3 regions of the Streptomyces sp. NPDC051740 genome follow, and region 3 is predicted to be linked to each of the others. Evidence: riboswitches for the same ligand, from Rfam matches in the RefSeq annotation. Region 3 holds a riboswitch; each other region holds the start of a gene.
The links. Region 3 has a riboswitch for thiamine pyrophosphate ahead of thiO (glycine oxidase ThiO). Riboswitches for the same ligand answer to the same signal wherever they lie in the genome.
Positions count from the first base shown of each region.

Region 1 (10,408 bases), on a different contig from region 3:
ATCTCCACTTCGAGGGTGGAGAAGGCCGGCCCGCCCAGGATCTGCACCACGCCGAAGGAGGTGAAGGTGAACAGGAAGACCATCAGCGCCGCCGCCGCCACGGCGGGCGCGAGCGCGGGCAGGGTGACGGTCCGCCAGGCCGCGAACCGCGAGGCGCCGAGCATCCGCGCGGCCTCCTCCTGCCGCGGGTCGAGCTGCGACCAGAGCCCGCCCACGGTGCGTACGACGACGGCGTAGTTGAAGAAGACGTGCGCGAGCAGGATCGCCCACACGGTGGTGTCCAGCCGTACGCCCCACAGTTCGTCGAGGAGTCCGCCGCGGCCGACGAGCGCCATGAACGCCGTACCGACGACGACCGTCGGCAGCACGAACGGCACGGTGACCACGGCCCGCAGCACCTGCTTGCCGGGGAAGTCGAAGCGGGCGAGGACGTACGCGCCGGGCAGGGCGACCAGCAGGGTGAGGGCGGTGGAGACGAGGGCCTGCCAGGTGGTGAACCACAGGACCTGACGGACGTCGGACTGCGCCAGTACGTCCCCGATCCGCCCGAGGTGCCAGGTCCCGTCGGTCTTCAGTCCGCGCGCGACGATCGCGGTGACGGGGTAGGCGAAGAAGACGGCGAAGAACGCGACGGGCACGGCCATCAGACCGAGCCGCGCCGCGCTCCCGCGCCGCCTCGCCGCGGTCCGCGTCACTTCAGTACGAGCGAGGTCCACGACTTGACCCACTGGTCACGGTTGGCGGCGATCTTCTCCGGGTCCATGGTCTGCGGGTCCTTCGCCTGCGGCCCGAACTTCACGAACTCCTGGGGCACCCGGGCGGCCTCCCGCACCGGGTAGACGAACATGTTGAGCGGCATGTCGTCCTGGAACGTCTTGCCGATCAGGAAGTCGAGCAGGGCCTTGCCGCCCTCGGGGTTCTTCGCGTTGCTCAGCAGCCCCGCGTACTCGACCTGGCGGAAGCAGGTGCCCTCGGCGACACCGGTGGGCGCGGTCTCCGGCTTCGGGTCGGCGTAGACGACCTCGGCGGGCGGCGAGGAGGCGTACGACACCACCAGCGGCCGGTCGGCCTTGGCCTGCTTGCCGCCGGCCGAGCCGGAGAACTCCTCGTTGTAGGCCTGCTCCCAGCCGTCGACCACCTTGACGCCGTTGGCCTTGAGCTTCTTCCAGTAGTCCTGCCAGCCCTCGTCCCCGTACTTGGCCGCGGTCCCGAGCAGGAAGCCGAGGCCGGGTGAGGAGGTGGAGGCGTTCTCGACGACGAGGAGGTCCTTGTAGGCGGGCTTGACCAGGTCGTCGAGGCTCTTCGGCGGGGTCAGGTCGTGCTCGTCGAACCACGCCTTGTCGTAGTTGACGCAGACGTCACCGCTGTCGACGGGGGTGACCCGGTGCTTGTCCTGGTCCACGCGGTACTCGTCGAGGATCAGGTCGGAGCCCTTGGCCTCGTACGGCTGGAACAGCCCGTTGTCGAGGGCGCGGGACAGCAGGGTGTTGTCGACACCGAAGAAGACGTCGCCCTGGGGATTGTCCTTGGTCAGGATGGCCTTGTTCACGGCCTGCCCGGCGTCGCCGTCCTCGAGGACCTTGAGCTTGTATCCGGACTGCTCCTCGAAGGCGGCGACGACGTCCTTCGACACGGCCCACGAGTTGTGGCTGACGAGGGTCACGGTCCTGGACCCGCCGCCGCTCGAGTCGTCGCCGTCGGACGCCCCGCACGCGGACAGCGCGACCAGCCCCAGCCCGACGGCCAGGACCGTGACCTTCTTGGTGATGTCCACTTGATTCCTCCTGGGGTGACCAGGAAGAGACGCGGCCCTGCCCGGGACCCCGCTGCGGGGTCCCGGGCAGGGCGCAACAGCTCGAGTGATGACCGATCTCCCTACCCAGAATGACCTGGGCCAGGTTCGGAGGGTCTGCGGCCGGTGCCGCACTCTCAGCGCTGTGGCGCTCCCCTGTCGGAATATGTAGATGTGATTGCCCGGGTCACATTACCGTTCGCTCGCGGCGAGCTGACCACACGCCCCGTCGATCTCCTGACCACGGGTGTCCCGGATCGTCACCGGTACACCGTGCGCGGCGATCGCCTCCACGAACGCCTTCTCGTCCTCGGGACGGGAGGCGGTCCACTTGGAGCCGGGGGTGGGGTTGAGCGGGATGAGGTTGACGTGTACGGGGCGACCCTTGAGCATCCGCCCGAGGCGGTCACCGCGCCAGGCCTGGTCGTTGATGTCCCGGATGAGCGCGTACTCGATGGACAGCCGCCGGCCCGACCTGGCCGCGTACTCGAACCCGGCGTCGAGCACCTCGCGCACCTTCCACCGCGTGTTCACGGGGACGAGGGTGTCGCGCAGTTCGTCGTCGGGGGCGTGCAGCGAGATGGCGAGCCGGCACTTGAAGCCCTCGTCGGAGAACCGGTGGACGGCCGGGACGAGACCGACGGTGGACACGGTGATCCCGCGCTGCGACAGCCCGAGCCCGTCCGGCTCGGGATCGGTGAGGCGGCGAATCGCCCCCACGACCCGGTTGTAGTTGGCGAGCGGCTCACCCATGCCCATGAACACGATGTTGCTCAGCCGCGCCGGGCCGCCGGGCACCTCGCCGTCCCTGAGCGCCCGCATCCCGTCCACGATCTGGTGCACGATCTCGGCGGTGGACAGGTTCCGGTCCAGCCCGGCCTGCCCGGTGGCACAGAACGGACAGTTCATGCCGCACCCGGCCTGGGAGCTGATGCACATGGTCACCCGGTCCGGGTACCGCATCAGCACCGACTCGACGAGCGTGCCGTCGAACAGCTTCCACAGCGTCTTGCGGGTCGTCCCCTGGTCGGTCGACAGATGCCGTACGACCGTCATCAGCTCCGGAAGCAGCGCCTCCCGCAGCTTGCCGCGGGAACCGGCGGGGACGTCGGTCCACTGCTCCGGGTCGTGCGCGTACCGCGCGAAGTAGTGCTGCGAGAGCTGCTTGGCACGAAACGCCTTCTCACCGACCGCGACGACCGCCTCCTTCCGCTCGGCGGGCGTGAGATCGGCAAGGTGCCGCGGCGGCTTCTTGGCTCCGCGGGGGGCGACGAAAGTAAGTTCTCCGGGTTTAGGCATGGCGTTACCAGTGTCGCAGATCAATTCGTGTGGCCTGCAGCCGTGAGCTCTGGGGATGACAACGGTCGTCGCCGGTCGCCGTGGGCCCTCCCCGGAGGAGCAGGGCTCCACCGCTTCGGCCTCCAGGTGCTTCGCGTCCCGCCTCTTCTTCGGATACCGGGCTTCCGCCGCGCCCCCTTGGTCGCAGCGATCCCGCGGGGAGGCGCCGGTCGACGACGTGACGCTCCGCGCGCAGGTGTTCCGTGGCCCGGGAGCTGCCGGCCGGCCTTACCCGGTCCGAGTCATTCCGCTTCGGCGACCATCTTCCGGGCCGCTTCGACCTGCTGTTCCTGCTTCTCCTTCAGCGTGCGCAGAACCTTGGCACTGTCATCTATCAGCTCCTTCTGAATCGTTTTTTCGGAGCTGAACCATGTGTCCAGCAGGCCGGTTTCCTCTTTGCAGGAGAAGTCGGCGACCGCCGTCTTCTTCTCCTCCGCGGAGGGCTCATCGCCTTCGAAGGACTGCGATTCAAGTGCCTGCATGGGCGTGGCGTACGTGTACCCCTTCCCTGCCATGCACTGCGACCATTTCGATGTGGCCGTCTTGACCTTCGGATCCTGCAAGGATTTCTTGTAACTGTCGACGGATATACGACTGGCGGCCGCGACGCCCGGCTCGTAGCTGTAGGTCTTCCGGAAACTCTTGATCGCTTCTCCGAGACATCCCTCGTCGGGAATCCTCTTCCCGTTGTACTTCGCGGCCGTTTCGGTTTTCGCTCCACCTTCGGCGCTGTTCCCCACCAGAACCTTCCGTTCCTCCGGGGAGAGGCTGCTCCTTTCCGTCCCGGCCGACTGCTCCGGCGGAAATCGGTATCCGTACTGCATTGCCGTCCGCATGTCGGATATCCCGTACCGGCGGTCCGCCACCTGCCGGGTCGGCGGAATCACCGCCGGGGTGTAGTCGATACCGAAGCCCTCCATGCACTCGCGGGCCAGGAGTTCCTGCGCCGACCGGATCACGCGCTGCTCGTCCTGGGGCAGGCTGTACTCGGCGATGGGCAGCCGATACGTGTACGTCTCGCTTCCGGCCGGCGGGGAGGCGGCCGGGGCCGTCGAGGCCCGGGCGCGATCCGGAGACGCCGCGTCCTGCTGCGTGCAGCCGACCAGCGCCACCCCCGACAGCAGTGACACCAGGACGAGCGAGGGCCGTGAAGATTTCACCATGGGGAACGTCTCTCGAATGGCTGCGAAAGCGGAACGTACTCGATGCAAAAGAAAACCCTGCACGGGCCGTATGGACCGGTGCAGGGGTTTTCCTGATACCTCAGGCGGTCCAGGTGTAGCAACCGGTCGACGTGTAGCCGAATCGCAGCGAGGCGTTCTCGTTGTAGGTGTTGCGCAGTCGGGGCGCGGCGGACAGCGGCTTGAAGGAGTCGCACGGACCGCTGTAGTTGCTGTTGTAGAAGACCGTCATGTTGGCTTCGCCGCCGTTGATGAACGAGGCCGCGTTGTTCTTCACGGCCTGGCCCTGGCCCGCACCGTAGTCCAGGAAGGTGTAACCGGCAAGGTTGGGCACGCTGTCCTTCATGAAGGCCGTGCGCGAACCCTCGAAGTCGCTGTTGTAGAAGAAGACTCCGCACCATTCGGTGGTCAGGTCACAACCCTTGCCCGTGTAGGCCTGGGCCGTCGAAGCGGTTCCCAGCATCGATCCGGCCGCGATGGGCAGAACGAAGGCCAGAGGAATGAACTTCCGAGCGATCTTCACGTGCCCTCTTCTCTTGTCAATTCACCACGACTTGGCCCGCCAACCCTAAGGGCGGCACAATGCCGGCAACAATCATTTTTCAGACAAGATCCAATGCGTTGGCTTGATCTTTTCGAAAGGATGCCGGCTGGTATCCCGTTCGTCCATTGAGACCATGAATGCCGGTCCCGACGGTGGACACCGACGGAGAGGTTCCGCGGACCGGCGCACACCTCCCCGTACGCCGGGCGGGGCCGCCGAGGGACGCCCGAGCGCCATGGAGCGTGTACGGGCCACAAGCAGCGAGCCCCCGTCCGCAGGGGACGGGGGCTCGGAGGCGCTCGAACCGAAGGTGTCAGCCGCCGACGAAGAGGACGAGCAGCAGCCACACCACCGGCGCCGTCGGCAGCAGGGAGTCCAGGCGGTCCATGATGCCCCCGTGACCCGGGAGCAGGGTGCCCATGTCCTTGATGCCCAGGTCGCGCTTGATCATGGACTCGCCCAAGTCGCCCAGCGTGGCGCTGGCCGCGACCGCGAGGCCGAGCAGCAGGCCCTGCCACCAGCTGCCGCCGTCGATCAGGTACTGCATGCACAGCGCGCCGACGACCATCGCGAAGGCCACCGCGCCCAGCAGGCCCTCGCGGGTCTTGCCGGGGCTGATGCGCGGGGCGAGCTTGGTCCTGCCGAAGCGCCAGCCGACCGCGTACGCGCCGGTGTCGCTGACGACCGTCAGCAGCAGGAAGGTCAGGACGCGCCACGGACCGTCGTCGGCGGCGAGCATCATCGCGACGAAGGTCGCCAGGAAGGGTACGTAGAACACCGCGAAGACGCCCGCCGTGACGTCCTTGAGGTAGCCCTCGGGCCGCGCCGCCATGCGCCAGACCAGCACCGCCAGCGCGGTGAGCGCCGTGGCCACCCACGCGCCCTCGGCGCCCCGGGCGTACCCGGCGACGACCATGGCCGCACCGCCCAGCGCGAGCGGCACCAAGGGCGCCTTGATGCCCTTGCGCTCCCGCAGCCGCGACGTCAGCTCCCACAGGCCCACCACCACGGCGACGGCGACCACGCCGACGAAGACGGCCTTGACGACGAACAGCGACGCGACGATCACCACGCCGAGTCCGACGCCGACGCCTATCGCGGCACCGAGATCGCGCCCCGCGCTCTTCTTCTGCGGTGCGGGTGCCGGCTGCGGGGCGTCGGGCATGGGCTCCGGATTCTGCGGCACCTCCCCCGGAAGGGGTCGGGCCCGCGTCGGTTCGTCTCGGAACAAGGGGCCGCTCAGCCGAGCGGCCCCCCGGTCCACATCCTGGTCTCCGCCGTGTTCGGGTACGTCGGGCACGACGGGCATGGGGCGGGTGTGCTGCGCGTAGTGCGCATCGTACGCGGGACCCGCCGGGGCAGCTCCCTGGCCGGGCCCGTGGTCGGACGGCCCCCAGTACCCGGTCTGCGGCGTCCCCCAGGAAGAGTCGTTCATCAGACCTCGAGCAGCTCCGCTTCCTTGTGCTTCAGGAGCTCGTCCACCTGGGCGACGTACTTCGCGGTGGTGTCGTCGAGCTCCTTCTCCGCACGGCGGCCCTCGTCCTCGCCGACCTCGCCGTCCTTGACCATCTTGTCGATGGCGTCCTTGGCCTTGCGGCGGACGGAACGGATGGAGACCTTCGCGTCCTCGCCCTTGGTCTTGGCGACCTTGATGTAGTCACGGCGACGTTCCTCGGTGAGCTCGGGGAACGTCACCCGGATGATGTTGCCGTCGTTGCTCGGGTTGACGCCCAGGTCGGAGTCGCGGATCGCCTGCTCGATGTTGCGCAGGGCGCTCTTGTCGAACGGGGTCACCACGGCCATGCGCGGCTCGGGCACGGAGAACGAGGCCAGCTGGTTGATCGGCGTCAGCGCGCCGTAGTAGTCGGCCACGATCTTGTTGAACATCGCCGGGTGCGCACGGCCGGTGCGGATCGCGGCGAAGTCCTCCTTGGCGACCACGACGGCCTTCTCCATCTTCTCCTCGGCCTCGAGGAGGGTCTCTTCGATCACCACTTGCTCCTGCGTGTCTTGAGTAGGCCCGGCCGCGGTTCCCCGTCGGGGCGGCGGCCGGCTGCGTCGCGTCTTCTTCCTGCACGGTTCCCGACCGGCAGGACATTGTCCATCCCCCGGTCAGCTGCGGCCGGCTTGGTCGCCCACCAGCGTGCCGATCTTCTCACCCTTGACGGCGCGGGCGATATTGCCCTCCTTCAGGAGTTCGAAGACGACGATCGGGAGGCTGTTGTCACGGCAGAGCGTGACGGCCGTGGCGTCGGCGACCTTCAGGTCCCGGGTGATGACCTCGCCGTAGCCGAGCGCGTCGAACTTCACGGCGTCCGGGTTGGTCTTCGGGTCGGAGTCGTAGACGCCGTCCACACCGTTCTTGCCCATGAGCAGCGCCTCGGCGTCGATCTCCAGGGCGCGCTGGGCGGCGGTGGTGTCGGTGGAGAAGTACGGCATGCCCATTCCGGCGCCGAAGATGACCACGCGGCCCTTCTCCAGGTGCCGTACGGCGCGCAGCGGAATGTAGGGCTCGGCGACCTGCCCCATGGTGATGGCGGTCTGCACGCGGCAGTCGACGCCCTCCTTCTCCAGGAAGTCCTGGAGGGCGAGGCAGTTCATCACCGTGCCGAGCATGCCCATGTAGTCGGAGCGGGCGCGGTCCATGCCGCGCACCTGGAGTTCGGCGCCGCGGAAGAAGTTGCCGCCGCCGATGACGATCGCGATCTGCGCGCCGTCCCGTACGACGGCCGCGATCTCACGCGCGATGGCGTGCACCACGTCGGGGTCGACGCCCAGGCCCCCGCCACCGGAGAAGGCCTCTCCGGACAGCTTCAGCAGAAACCGGCCGCTTACTTTGCCGTCGTCGCTCTTCTCAGCCTTGGTGGTCATCGTCGGATCCCGCCTCTTTCACGTGTTGCACATACGAAGAAGGCCATTGCCGGTGGGGTGTGCTTCGCATCCCGTGCGGCAATGGCCTCCTCGTCAGATCTGCTGTCGTCCGGCACGCGCGCGTGCGTGGACGCGTGTCCGAACGACTGCTGTCGACCCTATCGGGGTCGCGCGCCCGTCGCGGTACGGACTCAGATGCCGACCTTGATGCGCGTGAAGCGCTTCAGGGTGACACCGGCCTCGTCCAGGATCTTCTGGACGGACTTCTTGTTGTCCAGCGCGTAGGGCTGGCCGAGCAGCGTGGCGTCCTTGAAGAAGCCGTTGAGGCGACCCTCGACGATCTTCGGCAGGGCGGCCTCGGGCTTGCCCTCGGCGCGGGTGGTCTCCTCGGCGACACGGCGCTCGGACTCGACGACCTCGGCCGGCACGTCCTCCTTGGAGAGGTACTTCGGCGCGAAGGCGGCGATGTGCTGGGCGACGCCCTTGGCGACCTCGGCGTTCGGCTTGTCGAACTCGACGAGCACACCGATCTGCGGGGGCAGGTCGGGCATCGTGCGGTGCATGTACGCCGTCACGTAGCCGTCGGCGAACTGGGCGAAGCGGTCCAGGACGATCTTCTCGCCCAGGTTGGCGTTGGCCTCGTCCACGAACGCCTGGACGGTCTTGCCGGCCTCGATCTCGGAGGCGAGCAGGGCCTCGAGGTCGGCCGGGGAGGTCTTGACGACGTGCTCGGCGATGGTGGTGGCCACGGCCTGGAACTTGTCGCCCTTGGCGACGAAGTCCGTCTCGCACTTCAGCTCGACGAGGACGCCGGAGGAGTTGTCGTCGGCGATGATCGAGACCACGGCGCCGTTCTCGGCGGAGCGGCCCTCGCGCTTGGCGACGCCCTTCTGGCCCTTGATGCGGAGCGCCTCGACGGCCTTCTCGACGTTGCCCTCGGCCTCGTCCAGCGCCTTCTTGCAGTCCATCATGCCGGCGCCGGTGAGCTCCCGGAGCTTCTTGACGTCGGCGGCGGTGTAGTTCGCCATGAGTCTGTGAATCTTTCTCGAAGTCTGGAGGTTCGGAGATCTGCGGGTCAGGACCTACCTGAGGGCAGGTCTCCGACTCGCCGCTGACCTACGGGTGAACGGCGGGAGCGGATCACTTGTCACCACTCCCGCCGTCATCGGCTCTGACGGGGCGGTCAGGCCTGCTCGGCCTCGGCGGCCTGCTCGGCCTCGGCGGCGGGGGCGGCCTCGGCGGCGGGGGCCTCAGCCGGCTGCTCGGCCTCGGCGGCGGCCGGGGCGGCCTCCTCGTCAGCCTTCTCGTCGGCCTTCTCGTCGGCCTTCTTCTCGCCGGCGAGCAGGTCGCGCTCCCACTCGGCCAGCGGCTCACCGGCAGCCTTCTCGCCCTTGCCGGCCTCGGCGACACCGGAGCGGGACATCAGGCCCTCGGCGACGGCGTCGGCGATCACGCGGGTGAGCAGGGTGACGGAGCGGATCGCGTCGTCGTTGCCCGGGATCTTGTAGTCGACCTCGTCGGGGTCGCAGTTGGTGTCGAGGATGGCGACGACCGGGATGTTGAGCTTCCGGGCCTCGCCGACCGCGATGTGCTCCTTCTTGGTGTCCACGATCCAGACGGCGCTGGGCACCTTCTGCATCTCGCGGATACCGCCGAGGGTCTTCTCCAGCTTGGCCTTCTCGCGGGAGAGGACCAGCAGCTCCTTCTTGGTGAGGCCGGAGGCGGCCACGTCCTCGAAGTCGATCTGCTCGAGCTCCTTGAGGCGCTGCAGACGCTTGTAGACGGTCGAGAAGTTGGTGAGCATGCCGCCCAGCCAGCGCTGGTTGACGTAGGGCATGCCGACGCGGGAGGCCTGCTCGGCGATGGCCTCCTGCGCCTGCTTCTTCGTGCCGACGAACATGACCGTGCCGCCGTGGGCGACGGTCTCCTTGACGAACTCGTAGGCGCGGTCGATGTACGACAGCGACTGGAGCAGGTCGATGATGTAGATGCCGTTGCGCTCCGTGAAGATGAAGCGCTTCATCTTCGGGTTCCAACGACGGGTCTGGTGACCGAAGTGGACGCCGCTCTCCAGCAGCTCCCGCATCGTGACGACGGCCATGGCCGTATCTCCTTGAATTTCTCGGTTGTGCCGCGGATGCCGGACGGCTTCCGCGCCTGACGCCCGCGACGCGCCGTTGCCACGAAGGACCGAGGGGCGCTGACATCCGGGTTCCGGCCGTGACCGGTCCTGATGTCGGGGCGTGCGAAGTCGACCCGGTGGCCCGGGTCGCCACCAGAAGTGTACGGGACCCGCGAGGCGCCGGGTGACGCCGTTGTCCACAAACGGCCGGTGGTCCACGGGTCCGGGCGGTGGTCACGGATGTCCGGAAGGCTCTGCGGCATGCGAAAGAGTGCATTCACGAGGGCGTGTACGCGACTGGTCCTTCTGGTGGTCCTGACCCTGGCGGCGCTGCTGGCCCCGCCTCCGCCGGGCCTGTCGGCGGCGGGGGCGGGAGCGGTGGCGCCGGCGGGTGAGGACGCCGGGACGCCGGCCGTCGGGCGGGTGTGGCCGGTGGGGGTACGGCCGCGGGTGCTGCGCGGCTGGGAGCCGCCGGCGACGGTGTACGGGCGCGGGCACCGGGGCGTGGACCTGGCGGCTCCGCCGGGGACGCCGGTACGGGCGGTGGCGGCGGGACGGGT
Region 1 covers NZ_JBITCL010000006.1:239,980-250,387, reverse strand. The annotation lists gene ACIA6T_RS13105 (ABC transporter permease) at 1-644, opposite strand, end outside; gene ACIA6T_RS13100 (thiamine ABC transporter substrate binding subunit) at 692-1,774, opposite strand; TPP riboswitch at 1,855-1,960, opposite strand; gene rlmN (23S rRNA (adenine(2503)-C(2))-methyltransferase RlmN) at 1,985-3,091, opposite strand; gene ACIA6T_RS13090 (hypothetical protein) at 3,373-4,260, opposite strand; gene ACIA6T_RS13085 (peptidase inhibitor family I36 protein) at 4,394-4,834, opposite strand; gene ACIA6T_RS13080 (phosphatidate cytidylyltransferase) at 5,169-6,290, opposite strand; gene frr (ribosome recycling factor) at 6,290-6,847, opposite strand; gene pyrH (UMP kinase) at 6,968-7,726, opposite strand; gene tsf (translation elongation factor Ts) at 7,918-8,754, opposite strand; gene rpsB (30S ribosomal protein S2) at 8,910-9,827, opposite strand; gene ACIA6T_RS13055 (M23 family metallopeptidase) at 10,110-10,408, shown strand, end outside.
Region 1: it holds a riboswitch for thiamine pyrophosphate, as region 3 does, so the genes downstream of both, ACIA6T_RS13100 (thiamine ABC transporter substrate binding subunit) here and thiO (glycine oxidase ThiO) in region 3, are expected to answer to the same signal.

Region 2 (10,408 bases), on a different contig from region 3:
TACTGGGCGAGGTGCTGATCCGGCTTCAGGTCGGCAGCGACCAGGCACTGTTCCGTTCGTCGACGGCGCCGCTCGTGGCCTTCCTCGACCGCACCGACAAGCTGGTGCCACTGGGCCAGGAGGGGGCGCTCGCCGACTTCGACGCCCACCTCGACGACGCACTGGACCGGATCCTGGCGGAGCAGAGCGCCGGCTGAAGCGTTACGCCAGTCGGGTGGACCGGTGGCGGAACGCTTCAGCGCGCTCCGCCCGCCACGCGGGACATCAGCGCTTACGGCGCCTGCCCCGCCCGCCGCGCCCCACGGCCGGCCGCGCGTCCGATGCCTGCCCGGCTCCCTGCGTCTGTGCCGGTCCGTGTCCCTGCGCCTGAGCCGTCGGGCGGTCGGCGGAGACCACCAGCGCGGCCAGGGCCGTGGTCACCGGCACCGAGGCCACCAGGCCGATCGAGCCGATCAGGGTGCGCACGATCTCCTCCGCGACCAGCTCGCTGTTGGCGACCGTCCCCACGCTGCTCTGCGCGATGGAGAACAGCAGCAGCAGCGGCAGCGCGGCGCCCGCGTAGGCGAGGACCAGCGTGTTGACCACGGACGCGATGTGATCGCGGCCGATGCGGATGCCCGCGCGGTACAGCCCGCGCCAGCCTGTCGACGGGTTGGCCTCGTGCAGCTCCCAGACCGCGGACGTCTGGGTGACCGTCACGTCGTCGAGGACACCGAGCGAACCGATGATGACGCCGGCCAGCAGCAGACCGCTCATGTCGATCCCGGGATACAGCCCGTGGATCAGACCGGTGTTGTCGTCGGTGTTGCCGGTCAGCGCGGCCCACTCGATGAACACCGAACCCAGGAAGCCGATCAGCAGCAGCGAGATCAGTGTGCCGAGCACCGCCACCGACGTACGCGCCGACAGCCCGTGGCACAGGTACAGCGCGATCAGCATGATCGCGCTCGCCCCCACCACCGCCACGACCAGCGGGTTCGACCCCTGCAGGATCGCGGGCAGGATGAAGAAGTTGAGCACCAGGAAGCTGATCGCCAGTGCGACCAGCGCCATGACGCCGCGCAGCCGCCCCACGGCCACGACGGCGAGCGCGAAGACGCCCGCGAGCAGCGCCAGCGGGAAGCGCCGGTTCACATCGGTGACCGAGTACTGGAGGTCCTCGGGCGCGGAGGGCTCGTAGGCCACCACGACCTTCTGGCCCTCGTGCAGTTGCCGGGACTGGTCCGGCTGCACGATCTCGTTGAACGTACGGCCCTTGTCGTCACCGGTGTCGACCCGGATCGTCGCCTTCTTGCAGGTGCCGTCCGCCTGCTGCTGGGCGGAGGAGCCCTCGGCGGTGGAGGTGTCGCCGGTCGGGACGCCTCCGGAGGCGTTGACGGACTGACAGCTCAGCTCGACCACCTTGGTGACCGTGGCGTGCTGCGTCTGCCGGTCGAAGCCGACGCCGGTGCGCTCGTGCGCCGGGGCACCGCCCGGCCACAGCACGGCGAGCCCGATCAGCACCGCCGCCGCGAACGGGATGAGGATCGCCGCGATGACCTTGCGCAGGTGCTGGGAGACGGGCGCCGCCGGGCCGTGACCGTGGCTGTGCCCGTGCCCGTGGGCGTGGCCGCCGCCGTCTCCGGCGCCGGGCGCGCGCGACGGTTCGGGCGGTGGAAACGGAGGAGGTTGAGTGGGGGTCACCGCCCGATCATCGCAAGAACGGGATGGGGCCCTCTGTTCACCGCGCCAGAAATGACGCTAGCGTGGAGTCGCTTTTGTACACGCGGGAGCTCGGAGCACCGGGCTGAGAGGGCGCTGACCTCCGTCCCAGCGACGTTTCACATGAAACATCACCGAAGGCGAGTGATGTTTCCCACGGAACGTCGGCAGACGGAAACCGCTGCGTCGACCGCCGAACCTGTTACCGGGTAATGCCGGCGTAGGGAGTAGGTCTCATGACCAACAAGGACGCACGCACGCCTGCCTCCACGCAGAACTCCGCCCAGGAGGAGAACACGGAGGCCGGGAAGTCCGTCGGCTGGCACAAGGCGTACGTCGAGGGCACACGCCCCGGCCTGCGGGTGCCGGTCCGCCAGGTGCACCTCACCAACGGGCGGTCGGTCACGCTGTACGACACATCGGGCCCGTACACCGATCCGCTCGTCGACACCGACGTCCGCCGGGGCCTGGCTCCGCTGCGGGAGAACTGGATCATCTCCCGCGGTGACACGGAGGAGTACGCGGGCCGTCCCGTCCGTCCCGAGGACGACGGGATCAAGCACACCTCTCCGCGCGGGGGCCTGCGCAATCTGGACGCCGTGTTCCCCGGCCGGCCGCGCCTGCCGCGCCGGGGCCGCGCGGGTCAGGCGGTCACACAGCTCGCGTACGCGCGCCGTGGCGAGATCACGCCCGAGATGGAGTACGTGGCGATCCGGGAGAACGTCGTGCCCGAAGTGGTCCGCGAGGAGATCGCGGCGGGCCGGGCGGTGCTGCCGGCCAACGTCAACCACCCGGAGATCGAGCCGATGATCATCGGCAAGCGGTTCCTGGTGAAGGTCAACGCCAACATCGGCAACTCGGCGGTGACGTCCTCCATCGAGGAGGAGGTCGAGAAGATGACCTGGGCGACCCGCTGGGGCGCCGACACGGTTATGGACCTCTCCACCGGCCGGAACATCCACACCACCCGCGAGTGGGTGCTGCGGAACTCCCCCGTCCCCATCGGCACCGTGCCGCTCTACCAGGCCCTGGAGAAGGTCGACGGCCGGGCCGAGGAACTGACCTGGGAGATCTACAAGGACACGGTCATCGAGCAGGCCGAGCAGGGCGTGGACTACATGACGGTCCACGCGGGCGTGCGTCTGGCGTACGTGCCGCTCACCGCGAACCGCAAGACCGGCATCGTCTCGCGCGGCGGCTCGATCATGGCCGCGTGGTGCCTGGCGCACCACAAGGAGTCGTTCCTGTACGAGAACTTCGAGGAGCTCTGCGAGATCCTCGCCGCGTACGACGTCACGTACTCGCTCGGCGACGGCCTGCGGCCCGGGTCCATCGCGGACGCCAACGACGAGGCGCAGTTCGCGGAGTTGCGCACGCTCGGGGAACTCAACGCGGTCGCGAAGCGTTTCAACGTTCAGACCATGATCGAAGGCCCGGGGCATGTCCCGATGCACAAGATCAAGGAGAACATCGACCTTCAGCAGGAGATCTGCGATGAAGCCCCGTTCTATACGCTCGGCCCGCTGACGACGGACGTCGCGCCCGCGTACGACCACATCACGTCCGGCATCGGCGCCGCGATGATCGCCTGGTGGGGCACGGCCATGCTCTGCTACGTCACGCCCAAGGAGCACCTGGGCCTGCCCAACCGTGACGACGTCAAGACCGGCGTCATCACCTACAAGATCGCAGCCCACGCCGCCGACCTCGCCAAGGGCCACCCGGGTGCCCAGGAGTGGGACGACGCGCTGTCCGACGCCCGCTTCGAGTTCCGGTGGGAGGACCAGTTCAACCTCGCTCTCGACCCGGACACGGCACGCGAGTTCCACGACGAGACCCTGCCGGCGGAACCCGCCAAGACGGCCCACTTCTGCTCGATGTGCGGCCCGAAGTTCTGTTCCATGAAGATCAGTCAAAGCATCACGGAGCGGTTCGGCGGTACGGCGGCCGAGGGGGCCTCCCCCGAGGAGATCGCCGAGGGCATGCTCCAGAAGTCCAGGGAGTTCGCCGAGGCGGGCAACCGGGTGTACCTCCCGCTGGCCGACTGAGTCCTTCCCGGGAATCCGGTCCGGTGTGCCGCGTACCGGACCGGATTCTCCGGCTCCGTCACCTCGTGGTGTCGTGCGGGTGACGGCGGAGGCCCCTTGAACCCAAGGGGTCGCCGCCCGGGTCCTGGGCGTGGAACGGCGGACAACGCCGTGAGCGCCGAACCATGGGACCGATCGGGCACCTCTCGCACCACTCCGTGCTCAGATTCCCGCGCCTGCGTGGGGGAACTGCCTCCGGACATGACCGGCTGGCGGGACGAGACAGCCGAGGAGAGCGAGCGGCTGCGAGCGGAGGGAGGAGCTCCGCTGTGGAACGGTCCGCGGTACGCCGTCGATTCCCTGGACGTCTCCCGTACCGCTCTCGAAGAGAAGTCCGAGGTGCACCTGAGGCTCCGTCCGACCGACTACTGCACCTTCCTGGCCGCGCGACAACTCGACCGCCGGCTTCCGGACGGTACGACGCCCCGGTCCCGTTACCTGGATCCGGACGAGCCGTCGAAGGCCCCCTCCTTTCTGCAGTGCGGCCTGGGCGTCAATGCCGCGGTGGTCACCGCCGACGACATGCTCGTGGTGACCCGACGCGGCGATCGGGTCCGTACGGCACCGGGCGTCTGGAACTCCTCCGTCAACGAGGGACTGTCGAGACACATCGATTCCTCCGGGAGGAACGCGTCCGATCTCCACGCGGTGACCCGCCGCGGAATGCGGGAGGGACTGTCCCTGGAGTTCCACGCATACTCGCTCGACCTCCTGGCCCTCGTGCTGGACGTGGACGGTCGGGGCTGGGGCGCCCACTTCCACGCACGGCTGAAGGACCTCGGAAGCACGGGCCTCAAGACGCGCATGAGCCGGGGCGTCGCCGACCGGTGGGAGCACCGGACCATCGACTTCGTCCCCTTCCGTCCGGCGACGGTGGTCAGGTACCTGCTGCGGGAGGACCGCGTCCACCGGTGGGCGGTGACGGCACCCACGCTGTTCCACCTCGCTCTCGTGCACGCCTTCGGCCGCTCGACCGTCGAACGGGTCGAGACGCGGATTCTCCGCCGCCTGTGGTGCACACCAGCCTCGTGCGGTCATCGACGGAGCTTTCCGGGACATCCGTCGTGAACACGGCGGAAGCCGGGACGAGACCGAGGAGGGGACGGCTCAGAAGCCGAAGGGGTTCGCGGCGGCGGGCAACCGCGTGCGCCTGCCGATCGCGGACCGGGCGTTCGCCGCGGGCGACGCGGGGGCGGTGCCCGTCGTGGGTGCCGCTTCCGCGGGGCGGCAGGTGTGGTGGCCCCTCCCCTTCGCCGGGGCGGGTGGGCAGACTGGCCCCATGACAGCGAGTCCGATGAGCAAGGGGTCCAATCTTCCCGTCGATGCCCGCGTGGTGCGCGTTGTGCTCGCTTGGGCGGCCGGGGCCGGTGTGCCCGACATCGATGCCTCGGCGCTGCTCCTCACGGAGGCCGGGCGGGTGCGGGACGACGGGGACCTCGTCTTCTACAACCAGCCTCGTCACACGTCCGGCGCCGTGACGCATCTCGGGAAACAGCGCGGAGCGCGGGACACGACCGACACCGTGGAGGTGGACCTGGGGGCCGTGGAGGGGGCGGTCGAGCGGATCGTGCTGTGCGCGTCGGCGGACGGCGGGACGTTCGGGCAGGTGCCGGGACTGGTGCTCAGGCTGCTCGACGCCGGGGCGGGGACCGAGCTGGCCCGGTTCGACATGGCGGCGGGGACGGAGACCGCGTTCATCGGCGGCGAGTTGTACCGACGGCAGGGGAAGTGGAAGTTCCGGGCGGTGGGGCAGGGGTATGCCTCCGGACTCGCGGGTCTGGCCACGGACTTCGGCATCACCGTGGACGACGCGCCCCCGGCCTCGTCCGCTTCCCCCGTGGCCGCCACGCCCCCGGTCCCGTCCGCTTCCCCCGTGGCCGCCACGCCCCCGGTCCCGTCCGCTTCCCCCGTGGCCGCCGCGCCCCCGGTCCCGTCCGCTTCCCCCGTGGCCGCCGCGCCCCCGGCCCCGCCGGTCTCATCCGCGGCCACCTCGGCCCCGGTTCCGCCGCCCCCGCCCGTGCCTCCCGCCGTGCCGGCCGCGCCCGCCCAGCAGTCTGCCGTGCCCCACCCCCACCCCGGTGCTCCGCGGCTCACCAAGGGCGAGGAGAGGCTGCCCGTCGACATGCGCAAGCGGTTGTCGCTGCGCAAGGAACAGGTGGCGGTCAGTCTGCGCAAGCACGGGGCCGCCGAGGTCACCGCACGCGTCATCCTCGTACTCGACGCCTCCGGGTCCATGTCCTTCCTGTACTCCAAGGGGGTCGTGGCCGACGTCGTCGAGCGGATGGCGGCGGTCGCCGCGCAGCTGGACGACGACGGTGAGATGCAGGCCTGGACGTTCGCCTCGAACCCGGCCCGGCTGCCGGATCTGCGGCTGGGTGAGCTTCCCGAGTGGCTGCGGCTGCATGTGCGGGTGGGGGAGGTGGGCCTGTTCCGGCGCGGACGGAAGAAAGGGCTGGAGCCCAGCCAGGTCGACATGCGGGAGGTGGGCATCCAGAACGAGGAGCAGAAGGTCATCGCCGAGGTGCGGGCGTTCGTCCGGGGCGAGCCCACGTCCGCTCCGACCCTCGTCCTGTTCTTCTCCGACGGCGGCGTCTACCGCAACAAGGAGATCGAGCGCGAGCTCCGTGAGGCGGTGGAGGAACCGGTCTTCTGGCAGTTCGTGGGGCTGGGAAAGTCAAATTACGGCGTGCTGGAGCGGTTCGACACGCTGCCGGGACGCCGTGTCGACAACGTCGGGTTCTTCGCCGTCGACGACATCAGCACCGTGCCGGACGCGGAGCTGTACGACCGTCTGCTCTCCGAGTTCCCGCAGTGGATCACGGCCGCGGGACGGGCGGGCATCCTCTGAGACCCGGCCCGGCCCGGCCCGGCCGTCCGGCCCGTCGTCGGATCCGTCCATCCGGCTCGCGCCTCCGGTACGGAGAGCGCAAGCCGACGGACGGGCCGCCCGGCTACTCCGGCCGGTGCTCCGGTCCCCCGAAGTCCGGGCTCGAGTAGTCCGGGCTGGAGTAGCTCGGCCGTGTGCCACGGGCCGCTCCCTCCTCCGGGCTGGAGAAGCCCGGCCGGCCGTACCCCAGGTGCGGGATACGGCTGGTCGGCGGAGGCGGTGCCGTGTGCTGCAGCGCGGTGACCGTCGCCGGGTCGGTGAGCGCGTCCCGCAGGAACGGCAGGATCCCCCGCTCCAGCAGGGCATCGCGCCAGGCGTCCCTGGCCAGGGCCACCTCCCCGTCGAGTTCGTCGTACGACCTGCCGAGCGCCGAGGGCTTGTTGCGCAGTGCGGTGAGCAGCAGGCCCACGGCGGCGACGAGGATGGCGACCGCCGTCACCGCGCCGAACACCCACCCCGTGGTGAGCATGGTCCGGGCGAACGCGGCGTCGGGGTCGAGCATCCGCAGGACGTAGCCGACGAGCAGGAAGATCGCGGCCGCGGTTCCGGCCAGGACGGGTGCCAGGACGGCGACGACGGCGAGGGCGCCGGCCCCGGTGGTCTCGGCGACCTCTCCCATGGTGGCGGCGAGCCCCATCGCGTTCGTGCCCGGCTCGGTGGGGCCGGACTCACGGACGGACGGGGTGGACGACTCCGGTGGCCGGCGCCGTTCCTCGCGGACCTTCACATAGTGCTGGTACTCGGTCGCCGCGGCCGTCGTGATGATCGCCGTGGCGTCGAGTGCCATCGTGCGCAGTTGTTCCGAGTTGAGCCGCTGTCCGACCGCGGCCAGTTCCGGGTGGTGTGGTGCGGAGCGCAGCGCCTCATCGAGAATCCGCTGGTATTCCCGGCGGTCCTCGCTCAGCAGGTGCTGCGGAACGCTGTTCATGTGCATCCCCCGATGCTCCGTAGGGCTTGGGGCTCGGCATGCTGACGAGCCGTCGGGCAGAAACGGAGGGGAGCCTGCTACGGATAAGCCGATGGTAGAGCGGTGACGGCGCGCGGTGACAGGGGGTTTACCGAAATTGGCACGTGCACGGGGCGGTTTCGGGCCGCACGGTCACGGCCCGCTGAACCGTCAGACGCCCAGCGGCAGTTGCTGGACCAGCAGTTTTCCGGCCATGGTGACCCCGCCGTCCATCGCGATGGCGAGTCCGTCGGCGTAGACATGAGGTCCGGTGACCACGGGGCCGCTGTCGTCCTCGTCGTCCTCGGAACCGACCTGACCCGTCAGATAGGGGATCGGGCTGTGGCCGTGAACGACCCGGGTGCCGCCGTACGTATCCAGCAGGGAGCGCACCGCGTCGGCGCCGCCCTCGTCACGGAAGGAGAACCGCTTGGTGAACTTGCGGAACAGGTCCCAGACCTCGTCGGCGTCGTTGCGGGTGAGCGTCTCGCGGACGGTGTCGTTGACCTCTTCGATGGAGCGGCCGTAGTCGAGGTAGGCGGTGGTGTCGGAGTGCAGCAGCAGATGGCCGTCGACCGCCTCGACGGCGTCGAGGCGGGACATCCACTGCAGGTGGTGGTCCTGGAGGCGGTCCATGTCGGTCTTCTGCCCGCCGTTGAGCAGCCAGGCCGCCTGGAAGGTGGCGGTGCCGGCCCCGGAGTTGACGGGGGTGTCGCCGAACCGCTTGGCGCCGATCAGCAGCAGCTCGTGGTTGCCCATGAGGGCCTTGCAGTAGCCGCCGGCGGCGGCGGCCTCGGCGGACAGCCGCATCACGAGGTCGATGACGCCGATGCCGTCCGGGCCGCGGTCGGTGAAGTCGCCGAGGAACCACAGCCGCGCGGTGCCGGCGCACCACTGGCCCGCCGGGTCGAGCAGGCCCTGCTCCTGGAGGGCGGCCACCAGCTCGTCGAGGTAGCCGTGGACGTCGCCGACCACGTACAGCGGTCCCTGGCCGGTGGCGGGCTGCGGGGCGGGGGCGGACGCGGGGTCGACGGTCACCTGAACAGTGTCACCCCGATTGATGATGGGGAGGTCCCGCTGGGTGGGTGTGTATCCCTCCGGGTAGGTCTCCTCGGAGGGCGGGACGACGTCGCCGGGGTGCGTGCTCTGGGCGTACGGACCGGTCTCGTGGACGTACGCGGGTACCCGGAAGTCGCGCAACGTCGCCGTCCGCTCCACCTCGGGTCCCTGACCGGCCCCCTGAGTCATCGACCCCTCCACCATCGCGCCGCTTCTGCACCGCGTCGGACTGCCTGGTCGCAGCGGCCCGCGGTGTCGTGGGCCCATCATAGGAATGCGGATCGCGCCGTGTGATGACCCAGGGGTGGTGAATCAGAGCAAGACTCCGGTTCACCGCGGCTTTCGCCCCGTTTGAGGCGGTCTTCGTCCGCCCTGGACTCGCCCCTGCCGCGCGCTTCCGCCAGTGACCGGCCACCATCGTGTTCCGGGGGCCCGCCTGTTTCGCCCGGAGGGGCGACCGGAGAGCCCTTTCTTTCCTCTCCTCCGGGTCGCCGCGGAACTGCCGCTTCCCCCCTCCGGAAGCGGAAGCTCCACGCTCCGACCGCGATACGCCCCACCGTGGCGCCCCCGCATCCCGACCACCGGGGCTCCCGCAGGCGCCCATCCGCGGGAGTGGGGTGTGGTGGTGCGGCGGAGGCCGCCGCTTACCCGGTCCCCACCCCGGTTCACTGCGGCAGCACGGTACGGGCCCGACTGCGGCGGCCTCGCCGCACCACACCCCCGGCCCCACGACGCACCCCCACACGGGCCCCCACGCGGGCCTCCGCCTCACGACCCCTTCGGCGACCTCGGCGGACTGACCGTCGTACGGGGCGGACGCCGCTGCGAGGAGGTCCGCACGATCAGCTCGGTCGGTATGACCTGCTCCACCGGTTGGTCCGAGTCGACCCCCTCGATGGCGTCGATGAGCAGCTGGATCACCGCCGTGCCGATGCGGCGCGGTTTGAGGGAGAGCGTGGTGACGGGCGGCTCGGTGTTGGCGTAGACCGTGGACTCGCTGCAGCAGACGAGCAGCAGGTCGTCCGGGACGCGCAGGCCGTAACGGCGGGCGGCGGCGAGCAGGTCGGTGCCGTTCGGATCGAACAGGCCGTAGACGGCGTCGGGCCGGTCGGGGCGGGCGAGCAGCCGGTCGGCGGCGACGGCGCCCGCGCACGGATCGTGCGCCGGGTAGGCCTCGTAGACCGGGTCCTGGCCCACGCGCTCGCACCAGCGCAGATACGCGGTGGTCGACAGGTGGGTGTACGTGTCGGTGGTGGTGCCGGTGAGCAGGCCGATGCGGCGGGCGCCGGCGTCGGCGAGGTGGTCGAGGATGCCCGTCACGGCGGCCTCGTGGTCGTTGTCGACCCAGGCGGTGACCGGCAGCGAGCCGGCCGGGCGGCCGTCGGAGACGACCGGTAAGCCCTGGCGGACCAGCTCGCTGACGACCGGGTCCTGGTCGGAGGGGTCGATGACGACCGTGCCGTCCAGGGCGACGTTGGACCACACGTCGTGGCGGGAGGTCGCGGGCAGGATGACGAGGGCGTAGCCGCGGGCGAGCGCGGCGGAGGTGGCGGCGCGCGCCATCTCGGCGAAGTACGCGAACTCGGTGAAGGTGAAAGGTTCATCCCCGTACGTCGTCACGGTCAGGCCGATGAGTCCGGACTTCCCGGTGCGGAGCGTACGGGCGGCGGCCGAGGGGCGGTACCCCAGTCTGTCGGCCACCTCGCGGACGTGGCGCCGGGTGGCGTC
Region 2 covers NZ_JBITCL010000005.1:301,510-311,917, forward strand. The annotation lists gene ACIA6T_RS11330 (SsgA family sporulation/cell division regulator) at 1-197, shown strand, start outside; gene ACIA6T_RS11335 (YibE/F family protein) at 265-1,683, opposite strand; TPP riboswitch at 1,756-1,945, shown strand; gene thiC (phosphomethylpyrimidine synthase ThiC) at 1,938-3,749, shown strand; gene ACIA6T_RS11345 (hypothetical protein) at 3,990-4,856, shown strand; gene ACIA6T_RS11350 (VWA domain-containing protein) at 5,068-6,636, shown strand; gene ACIA6T_RS11355 (hypothetical protein) at 6,740-7,609, opposite strand; gene ACIA6T_RS11360 (metallophosphoesterase) at 7,793-8,884, opposite strand; gene ACIA6T_RS11365 (LacI family DNA-binding transcriptional regulator) at 9,449-10,408, opposite strand, start outside.
Region 2: it holds a riboswitch for thiamine pyrophosphate, as region 3 does, so the genes downstream of both, thiC (phosphomethylpyrimidine synthase ThiC) here and thiO (glycine oxidase ThiO) in region 3, are expected to answer to the same signal.

Region 3 (10,408 bases):
CGGGCCACCGGGTGACGGTGTACGAGCGGACGGAGACGTACGGCGGCGCGCTGCGCCGTCTGGAGCGGGACGGGTTCGCCTTCGACACCGGGCCAGGACTGCTCCCGCTGCCGGCGGTCTACCGGGACCTGTTCGTGAAGACCGGCAGGGAGCCGCTGGAGGCGTGCGTCGAGCTGGCCCAGGTCGACCCGTCGTCGCACCACGTGTTCGCGGACGGTACGCGCGTGTCGCTGCCGAACGCCTCCCGCGCGGGCGTCGTCTCCGCGCTGGAGGAGAGCCTCGGGGCGGACGCGGCCCGGCGCTGGGGGGACTTCCTGGTGCGGGCCCGGGAGACCTGGGACCGGTCGCGCAGACCGCTGCTGGAGGAGCCGCTGTGGCCCAACTGGCAGGTGCTGGCCGGGCGTGAGCCGTATCCGGCGGTCCCGCACAGGAAGTTCCTGCGCGCGCGCACGGCGGGCACGCTCGCGGAGGTCGGTGCGTGGGAGCTGCGCGATCCCCGGCTGACCGCGCTGCTGGAGAGCCACGCGCTGGCGTACGGCCTCGACCCCCGGCAGACCCCGGCGAGCGCGGCGGTGCTGCCGTACATGGAGCACGCCTTCGGCATGTGGTACGTGCGCGGCGGCATGCGGGAGCTGGCGCGGGCGGTGTACGAGCGGTGCCTGGCCCGCCGGGTCGAGTTCCGCTTCGGCGCGGAGGCCGCCGGGGTGCTGGAGAAGGACGGCCGGGCGGCGGGGCTGGAGCTCGCCGACGGCACCGTCGCGGAGGCGGACCTCGTGGTCGCCGGGGTGGCTCCCGGGATGCTGGACCGGCTGAGCCGGGGGACGCGGGTGCGTGCTGCCGGCGAGGTCCCGGCCCAACGGGGGACGGCGAGCAGGGTGACGGTGGCGCTGGCGCTGCGGGGCGGACGCCCGGAGGGGACCCCGCACCGTACGGTCGTGCACACGGACGACCGGGAGGCCGAACTGGAGTCACTGTCCGGTGCGCCCGGGGGCCTCCCCCCGCGACCCACGGTCACGGTGCTGCGGCCGGACGACCCGGCACTGGTCCCCGACGCCGGCCACGAGGCGGTCACGGTGACGTCGGTGGTGCCCGCCGGGACCGAGGAGTCCCGGGACACCTACGCCGAGCGTCTGATCGCCGTCGCCGGGCGTGCGGTACCCGGTCTGCGCGACCGGCTGCTGTGGCACGAGGTGCGCACCCCGGCCGACATCGCCGCGGAGACCGGCGCGGAGGGCGGCGCGGTGCCGGTACCGGCGCTGGCCGCGGCGGGCGGGCGGCTGCTGCACCCGGCCAACGGCACCGGGCTGGCGGGGCTGTTCACGGCCGGCGGCTGGTCCCACCCCGGCGGCGGGCTCCCGCACGCCGGGATGTCGGGGGCGCTGGTCGCCGGACTGGTCGTGGAGGGGCCGGAGTTCCGCGGGTCGCAGTGAGCGCGCTCAGTAGCGGTACTGCTCGTCGTACCCGGTGCCGTTGCCGTGCGTCTGTCCGTCGCCCTGGTACGGGTGCTGCTGCTCGGGCGGGAGTTCACCGCCGTACGGGTCGTCGGCGCTGCGCTGCTGCGGGACCCACAGGCCGCCGGCCGGGGTCTCGCCGCCGTGGCCCTGCTGGGCGTACGGGTCCTGCCCGTAGCCCTGCTGGGGATACTGCTGCGGGTCGGCGTAGCCGGTGTCGTACGAGGTGTCCCCGTAGGCCGAGTTGCCGATGTACGGGTCGGAGTAGGCCGCGTACTGCTGCTGGCCCGTGGCGTCGTAGTCCTGCTGCTGACCGTAACCGGAGTAGTCGTAGGCGTAGTTGGGGTCGGCGCCCGGGGCCGCCGCCGCGTACTGGTCCTGGGCCGGGGCCGTGTACCCGGTGTCGCCGCCGTAGACGCCGTAGGAGCCGGTGTCGTCGGGCATGGGCTGCGGCTCGTAGACGGCGGTGGTCCCGTCGGCCGCCGACTGGTCGGGGCGGGCGGCGGGGGTGAACACGTCGTCGCGGTCGTAGTCGTCGTCCGCGTGGTGGCCGGCCCGGTCGCGGGGGGCGTCGCTCTCGGCGCCGTAGCCGGCGCCGGACGCCTCCAGGTCGGAGACCTCCAGGGTCGGCTCCTGGCGCCCGCGGCCGCCGCGGCGGCCCTTGGCTGCGGCCAGCACCGGCGCGTTGACCGCCCAGCCGGCCGCGAAGCCGCGGCGGAACGACAGGGTCACATAGGTCTGGCCGACCGCGAAGGCCGCGGCGCCCAGCCCGATGACGACCACGGACGGGATCAGCACGCCGAGCACGACGCCGAGGAAGCCGGCGAAGGCGAGCAGCCGCCAGCGCAGGCGCGCCTTGTACTGCAGCAGCACCTCACCGAGCAACCACAGCGCGACGACGCCGAACGCGATGTAGAGGACCGCCCAGCCCATGTACGCCCCTCTCCCAGTGGTCGCTACTCAGTGTGTCGTATATGAGTGCGACCGGTCTAGGCCCGCGGTGGGTGGTGCAGGCCCAGGTTCTCGTAGATTTCCAGGGTCGCCGTGGAGTTGTTGAGCGTGATGAAGTGCAGTCCGGGCACTCCCTCGGCCAGCAGCCGGGCGCAGAACTCCGTGGCGAACTCGATACCGATCGAGCGTACCGCCGCCGGATCGTCCTTCGCTGCGAGGATCCGCTCTTTGAGGGCCTCCGGGAACACGGCGTTACTGAGCTTTGGCAACCTCTCCAGCATCTTCACGCTGGTCACCGGCATGACCTCGGGAATCACCGGGGTCTCGCAGCCCGCCGCGTGGACTCGGTCACGCAGCCGCAGATAGGACTCGGGCTGGAAGAACATCTGGGTGATCGCGTAGTCGGCGCCGGCCCGGCACTTGTCGACGAAGCGGGCGACGTCGGTGTCCCAGTCGGCCGAGCGCGGGTGCATCTCCGGGAAGGCGGCGACGCCGACGCAGAAGTCGCCCGACTCCTTGATGAGCTGGACGAGTTCGGCGGCGTAGGTCAGCCCCTGCGGGTGCGGCACCCAGTCGCCCATCGGGTCGCCGGGCGGGTCGCCGCGCACGGCGAGCATGTTGCGGATCCCCGCGTCGGCGTACTGGCCGATGATGTTGCGCAGTTCGGCGATGGAGTGGTCGACCGCGGTGAGGTGGGCGACCGGGGTGAGGGTGGTGTCGGCGACGATCTGCTGGGTCTCCTTGACCGTGCCGGCGCGCGTGGAGCCGCCCGCGCCGTAGGTCACGGAGACGAAGTCCGGCGCGACCGCCTCGACCCTGCGCAGCGCGCTCCACAGGTTCCGCTCGCCCTTGGGGGTCTTCGGCGCCGAGAACTCGAACGAGTACGTCGTCTTGCCGGCGGCGAGCATGTCACGCACGGTGCGTGCGCGGTCAGTCCTGGTGGATGCGGTTCCGAGGGCCATACCGGCAGGTTAGCCAGGGGGCGGCGGTCCCCCAACCGGATGCGGGATATTTGTCTGAAATGCCGACTTGTTGTCCACCCCTTGGACAAACCTGAGACGCGCGGGGGTCATCCGGCGTCCGAGGGCGCCGCCTGCCGCAGCCGCTTCGTGAACTCGGCCGCCGCCGCGCCCGGGTCGTCCGCCTCGGTGACGGCCCGTACCACGACGACCCGGCGGGCACCGGCGTCCAGCACCTCGTCGAGGTTGCCGAGGTCGACGCCGCCGATGGCGAACCAGGGGCGCTCGGTGCCCAGGGCGGCGGTGTACCGGACGAGGTCCAGGCCGGGGGCGTGGCGGCCGGGCTTGGTGGGGGTGGGCCAGCAGGGGCCGGTGCAGAAGTAGTCCACGCCGGGCTGGACGGCCGCCGCGGCGGCCTCGGACCCGGCGTGCGTGGAGCGGCCGATCAGGACGTCGTCGCCGAGGATCGCGCGGGCGGCGGGGACGGGCAGGTCGCCCTGACCGAGGTGGAGGACATCGGCTCCGGCAGCGTGGGCGACGTCCGCGCGGTCGTTGACCGCGAGCAGCTTGCCGTGCCGGGCGCAGGCGTCGGCGAGGACCGCCAGGTGCTCCAGTTCCTCGCCGGCCTCCATGCCCTTGTCCCGCAGCTGCACGATGTCGACCCCGCCGGCCAGGACCGCGTCCAGGAACTCCGGAAGATCGCCCTGCCGCCTGCGGGCGTCGGTGCACAGATAGAGCCGGGCGTCGGCGAGCCGGGCGCGAGCGGTGGCGGTCACAGAAGGGTCCCCCAGGGTGTCGGCGGCGTACGGACCCGGCGGGCCCGGTATGTCACGGGCGCACATCCCCGGCCGTCACGGGCCGACGGAGCACACACCGCAACGGACCCTATGCCGCCACGCCGACGACCGCGAGACACCCCTCACCGACCACCGCACCGCCCCGGACACCACGAGCCGCCCACACCCGGCACTCGGGGCGGCCCCGCCCGGAATCCCGGTGGCCGCGGACTGGCGAACGCCTCCGCGCGGACGAGAGACTGCCCCCGCGTCACGCGGCCGGCCCACCGCCCGGTGCGGCCCCGCCCGGAATCCCGGTGGTCGCGGCCCGGCGGACACCTCCGTGCGGGCGCGAGGCCGTCCCCGCGTCACGCGGCCGGCCCACCGCCCGATGCGGCCCCGCCCGGAATCCCGGTGGTCGCGGCCCGGCGGACACTTCCGTGCGGGCGCGAGGCCGTCCCCGCGTCACGCGGCCGGCCCACCGCCCGCCCCGGGCTCCGTACCGGCACGGGTTCCCGCGGCCGGGGCTCGCCGCCCCGGCCGGTGGTGTTCGGATCGCGGACGGTCAGGGCCGGGTCAGACCGCGAGCGCCTGGGCCCGGCGCTTCACCTCCGTGCCACGGTTCTCGCCGAGTGCCTGGGCGGGCGTGCCCGGCAGGGAGGGGTCGGGGGTGAAGAGCCATTCCAGCATCTCTTCGTCCGTGAAGCCGTCGTCCCGCAGGAGCGTCAGGGTCCCGGTCAGGCCCTTGACGACCTTGTCCCCGTCGATGAAGGCGGCGGGCACGTGCAGCGCGCGGTTCTCACCTCGGCGTACGGCGATGAGCTGGCCCTCCTTGACCAGCTGCCGGACGCGCGTCACCTCGACACCGAACATTTCGGCGATGTCGGGCAGGGTGAGCCAGGCGGGGACGAGAGCATCGATCTTTGCGTCAATCTCGGTCACGGGACAAGCCTGCCATCTGCCACTGACAGTCGGAAGTCAGCCCCGCCCACCTGGGCGGACGCGCCGGGCCGGGAGCATCACACCGTCGCCGACTTCAGGGGCCGCGCCGGGTCCGCCAGCAGCTCCGCGTCCATCGCCGTGCCCGCCTCGATCAGCCGGCGCCCCTGCGTCAGGTCCCGGGGCCGTCCCACCGCGAGCAGCGCCACCAGGCGGGACTCCCGCAGCCAGCAGACGCTCCACGCCGCCTCGGCGGGGTCCCCGCGCCACACCGTCCGGTCGGCGTCCGCGTGATGTCCCGCGTACTGCACGAAGCGCCCGAACTGCTCGGACCAGAAGTACGGCACCGGGTCGTAGACCACCGGCTCCCGGCCGGTGGCCGCGCCGAGGATGTTCACGGCGACCGTGCGCGGCCCCTGGAGGGCGTTGTCCCAGTGGTGGACCAGCAGGCGCTCGCCGTAGCGCCCGGACGGGAAGGACGCGCAGTCGCCGACCGCGTACACGTCCGGCAGGGAGGTCGTCAGATGGTGGTCGGCGACGACCTCCCCGTGCGCCCCGAGCCCGATCCCGGAGCCCGCCAGCCAGCCGGTGGCGGGCCGGGCCCCGATGCCGACGACCACGGCGCCCGCGGGCAGCCGCGTGCCGTCGTCCAGGACCGCGGCGCCGGGTTCGACGCGCTCCACGCGCGCGTGCGTGCGCAGCGTGACGCCCGCCTCGGCGTACCAGGCGGCCATCGGGGCGGCCACCTCGGCGGGCAGCGCCTCGACGAGCGGCCGCTCCCCCGCCTCCACGACGGTGACCGCGCAGCCCGCCTCGCGGGCCGCCGTGGCGAACTCCGCGCCGATCCAGCCGGCGCCGACCACCACGATGTCGTGCTGCCGCGCGAGCACCGGCCGCAGCCGCGCGGCGTCGTCCAGGGTGCGCAGCAGATGCACGCCGGGCACGCCCTCCGCGCCCGGCAGCCGGACCGGTTCCGCACCGGTGGCGACCACCAGGACGTCGTACGGGACGGGCCCCTTCTCCGTGTCCAGTTCGTGGTCGGCGGGGCGCAGGCCGAGCACCTCGCAGCCGAGCCGCAGTTCGATGCCGGCGTCCTCGAAGTCGACGTCGAAGGCGGAGTCCTCGGCCTTGCCGAGCAGCACCGCCTTCGACAACGGCGGCCTGTCATACGGCTGGTGGGGTTCCGCGCCGATCAGGGTCACGGTGCCGGTGAAGCCCTGCTCCCGCAGGGCGAGGGCGGTCTGCACACCGGCCATGCCCGCGCCCGCCACCACCACCCGCCGCGGCTCGGACCGTCCCGGTCCCTGCGTCTGCTCGCTCACCCGATCACCTTAGACACCTGACGCGGCGTCGATCAGCCGAGCTGTTCCACCACGCTCGTCCCGCTGCCCGGCTGCGACTCCCACTGCCAGTCCTCCTCCAGTCGTACCCGTCCGTCGGGCAGTTCCACGACCGTCGACACGCAGTGCCCGGAGGAGGTCGTGCCGTCCCGCTTGAGCTGCACGTACCGGAAGTCCAGCCGGTCCCCCGCGCGGGTGCCCACCAGGTGTCCGCGTACGACGTCGCCGCCCGCGTACTCGGCCCAGATCTCGCCGCCCCGCTCGTGGTAGGTGAACCGGGTGCGGGTGCCGACCTGGCCGGGGGCCTGGTCGGCCACGGGGGCGAGGACGAGTCCGTCGAGCGAGCGGGCCACGGTAGAGGCTCCCTTACAAGTGCGTTGCTAGGGTGGCCAACGTACAAGCACTCGCGGGAGCCCGGACGCACCGGGCTGAGAGGGAGGCTGGCGGCCTCCGACCGTACGAACCTGATCCGGGTCATGCCGGCGAAGGGAGGGGCTGGACGCCCATGTCGCCCACGCGTACCTCAGACGTCCTCGTCGTCGGGGGCGGAATCATCGGTCTGGTCACGGCCTGGCGGGCCGCGCAGCGCGGTCTCGCCACGGCCGTGGTGGACCCCGAGCCGGGCGGCGGCGCCGCCCGGGTGGCCGCCGGGATGCTGGCCGCCGTCACGGAACTGCACTACGGCGAGGAGACCCTGCTCGGTCTGAACCTCGCCTCCGCGCGGCGCTATCCCGGCTTCGCGGCCGAACTGACCGAGCTGACCGGCCACGACCTCGGCTACCGCGCGTGCGGCACGCTCGCCGTGGCACTGGACGCCGACGACCGCGCCCACCTGCGGGAACTGCACGCCCTGCAGCAGCGGTCGGGGCTGGACTCGCAGTGGCTGTCCGGGCGGGACTGCCGGCGCCTGGAGCCGATGCTCGCGCCGGGGGTGCGCGGCGGCCTGCGGGTGGACGGCGACCACCAGATCGACCCCCGGCGGCTGGCGGCCGCGCTGGTCACCGCCTGTGAGCGCGCGGGCGTGACCGTCCACCGCGCGCGGGCCGAGCGGCTCGTCGTCGCGGGAGACCGTGCGACGGGCGTGGCCACGGCCGACGGCACCGAGCTGGGCGCCGGGCGGGTGGTGCTCGCCGCGGGCAGCCTCAGCGGACGGCTCGCGGGCGTCCCGGCGGACGTGCTGCCTCCCGTGCGCCCCGTGAAGGGGCAGGTGGTGCGGCTGACGATGCCCGCGCGGCACGGCCCCTTCCTGAACCGGACCGTGCGGGCCGTGGTGCGCGGCAGCCATGTCTACCTGGTGCCGCGCGAGAACGGCGAGCTGGTGATCGGGGCGACCAGCGAGGAGATGGGCTGGGACACCACCGTGACCGCGGGCGGCGTGTACGAGCTGCTGCGCGACGCCCACGAGCTGGTCCCCGGCATCACCGAGCTGCCGCTGACCGAGACCCGGGCCGGACTGCGCCCCGCCTCCCCCGACAACGCGCCGCTGCTCGGCCCGACGGAGCTCGAGGGGCTGCTGCTCGCCACCGGCCACTACCGCAACGGTGTCCTGCTGACGCCGGTCACCGGCGACGCCATGGCGGAGGTCCTGACCACCGGCGCCCTGCCGGAGGTGGCCCGCCCCTTCACCCCCCGGCGCTTCGGCGCCGCCGTCCGCACGGAGCAGCCCGTATGAACATCTCGGTCAACGGGGAGCGCCGGGAGTTCGCGCCCGGCACGGCTCTCGACCTCGTCGTGAGGTCGCTCACCGCGGCCCCCTCGGGGGTGGCCGCCGCCCTCAACGAAACCGTCGTCCCGCGCGCGCAGTGGCCCGCCACTCCCCTCTGCGAGGGTGACCGCGTGGAAGTCCTGACCGCCGTCCAGGGAGGCTGACCATGGCCGACGATCCGTTCCTCCTCGGTGGTACGTCCTTCACGTCCCGCCTGATCATGGGCACCGGCGGGGCGCCGAGCCTCGACGTGCTGGAGCGGGCGCTGGTGGCGTCCGGGACGGAGCTGACGACCGTCGCGATGCGGCGGGTGGACCCCTCGGTGCACGGGTCCGTGCTGTCGGTGCTGGAGAGGCTGGGCATCCGGGTGCTGCCGAACACGGCGGGGTGCTTCACCGCCGGGGAGGCCGTGCTCACCGCGCGGCTCGCGCGGGAGGCGCTCGGCACGGACCTGGTCAAGCTGGAGGTCATCGCCGACGAGCGGACGCTGCTGCCGGACCCGATCGAGCTGCTGGACGCGGCGGAGACGCTGGTCGACGACGGGTTCACGGTGCTGCCGTACACGAACGACGATCCGGTGCTGGCGCGGAAGCTGGAGGAGGTGGGGTGTGCGGCGATCATGCCGCTGGGGTCGCCGATCGGGTCGGGGCTGGGGATCCGGAATCCGCACAACTTCGAGCTGATCGTGGAGCGGGCGGGGGTGCCGGTGATCCTCGACGCGGGGGCCGGGACCGCGTCCGATGTGGCGTTGGCGATGGAGCTGGGGTGTGCGGGGGTGATGCTGGCGTCGGCGGTCACCCGGGCGCAGGCGCCGGTGGTGATGGCTTCCGCCATGCGGTGTGCGGTGGAGGCGGGGCGGTTGGCCCGGCTGGCGGGGCGGATTCCTCGGCGGTGGTTCGCCGCCGAGGCGTCGTCTCCTGCGGAGGGCATGGCTGTGCTGGATCCGGAGCGGCCCGCGTTTTGACGGTGCCGGGGCTGCAGCTGGGCGGGGGCGGGTTTCGCTTGCCGGCGCTTGCAGGGTGCCGCCGCGCCCACCCGTGCCGCCCCAGCGGCACGATTGCCCGCAGTTACGGCGGCGGGGTGTCCGCAGTTGCGGCGGCGGGGTTGTCCGCAGCTGCGCACGTCACAGGTCCGCTTCAACGGGGGATGAACGGGTCGGGGGTGTCGGTGGGGGCTCGTAGACTCGGGGCGTGGATACGACCCTTCAGGACCCCCTGGTCGGGCAGGTGCTCGACGGCCGGTATCGCGTCGAGGCGCGGATCGCGGTCGGCGGGATGGCCACGGTCTACCGGGCCGTGGACACCCGTCTGGACCGCATCCTCGCGCTCAAGGTGATGCACCCCTCCCTCGCGGCCGACGGCTCGTTCGTCGAGCGGTTCATCCGCGAGGCGAAGTCGGTCGCCCGGCTGGCCCACCCGAACGTGGTGCAGGTCTTCGACCAGGGCACCGACGGGGCGTACGTCTATCTGGCGATGGAGTACATCGCCGGCTGCACCCTGCGCGACGTGCTGCGCGAGCGCGGTGCGCTCCAGCCGCACGCCGCGCTGGACATCCTGGAGCCGGTGCTGGCCGCGCTCGGCGCCGCGCACCGGGCCGGGTTCGTGCACCGGGACATGAAGCCCGAGAACGTGTTGATAGGGGACGACGGCCGGGTCAAGGTCGCCGACTTCGGGCTGGTCCGCGCCGTGGACTCGGTGACGAACACCACGGGCACCGTGCTGGGCACGGTCTCGTACCTGGCCCCCGAGCAGATCGAGAACGGCGTCGCCGACCCCCGCGTGGACGTCTACGCCTGCGGCATCCTGCTCTACGAGATGCTGACCGGCGAGAAGCCGCACGACGGCGACTCCCCCGCGATCGTGCTCTACAAGCACCTGCACGACGACGTGCCGGCCCCGTCGGCCGCCGTGCCCGGCATGGCGGCCGAGCTGGACGAGCTGGTCGCGTCGGCTACCGCCCGCGACCCCGGGATCCGCCCGCACGACGCGGTGGCGCTGCTCGCGCTGGTCCGCGCGGGGCGCGGCCGGCTCACCGCCGAGCAGCTCGACGCGGTGCCGCCGCAGGCGCTGGCCTCGGAGCACGACAACGCCGAGGACCGTACGAGCGTCATCCCGCGCTCGCTCGGTTCCCCCACGCTCGGCTTCGCTCGCGCGGGGGGACCCCCATCCCGCCCACTGCCCGTCAACGAGGACGAGCCCGCGGACCCCCCGCACCACACCAGCCGGTTCCAGTCCCCGCCGCCGCTGCCGCCCCGGCGCCGGACGGCGCTGCGGCGCGGACCGATGGC
Region 3 covers NZ_JBITCL010000001.1:553,285-563,692, forward strand. The annotation lists gene ACIA6T_RS02605 (phytoene desaturase family protein) at 1-1,430, shown strand, start outside; gene ACIA6T_RS02610 (hypothetical protein) at 1,437-2,384, opposite strand; gene metF (methylenetetrahydrofolate reductase [NAD(P)H]) at 2,441-3,364, opposite strand; gene thiE (thiamine phosphate synthase) at 3,472-4,203, opposite strand; gene ACIA6T_RS02625 (Rv2175c family DNA-binding protein) at 4,714-5,079, opposite strand; gene ACIA6T_RS02630 (NAD(P)/FAD-dependent oxidoreductase) at 5,157-6,398, opposite strand; gene ACIA6T_RS02635 (hypothetical protein) at 6,431-6,769, opposite strand; TPP riboswitch at 6,813-6,924, shown strand; gene thiO (glycine oxidase ThiO) at 6,922-8,088, shown strand; gene thiS (sulfur carrier protein ThiS) at 8,085-8,285, shown strand; gene ACIA6T_RS02650 (thiazole synthase) at 8,288-9,085, shown strand; gene pknB (Stk1 family PASTA domain-containing Ser/Thr kinase) at 9,312-10,408, shown strand, end outside.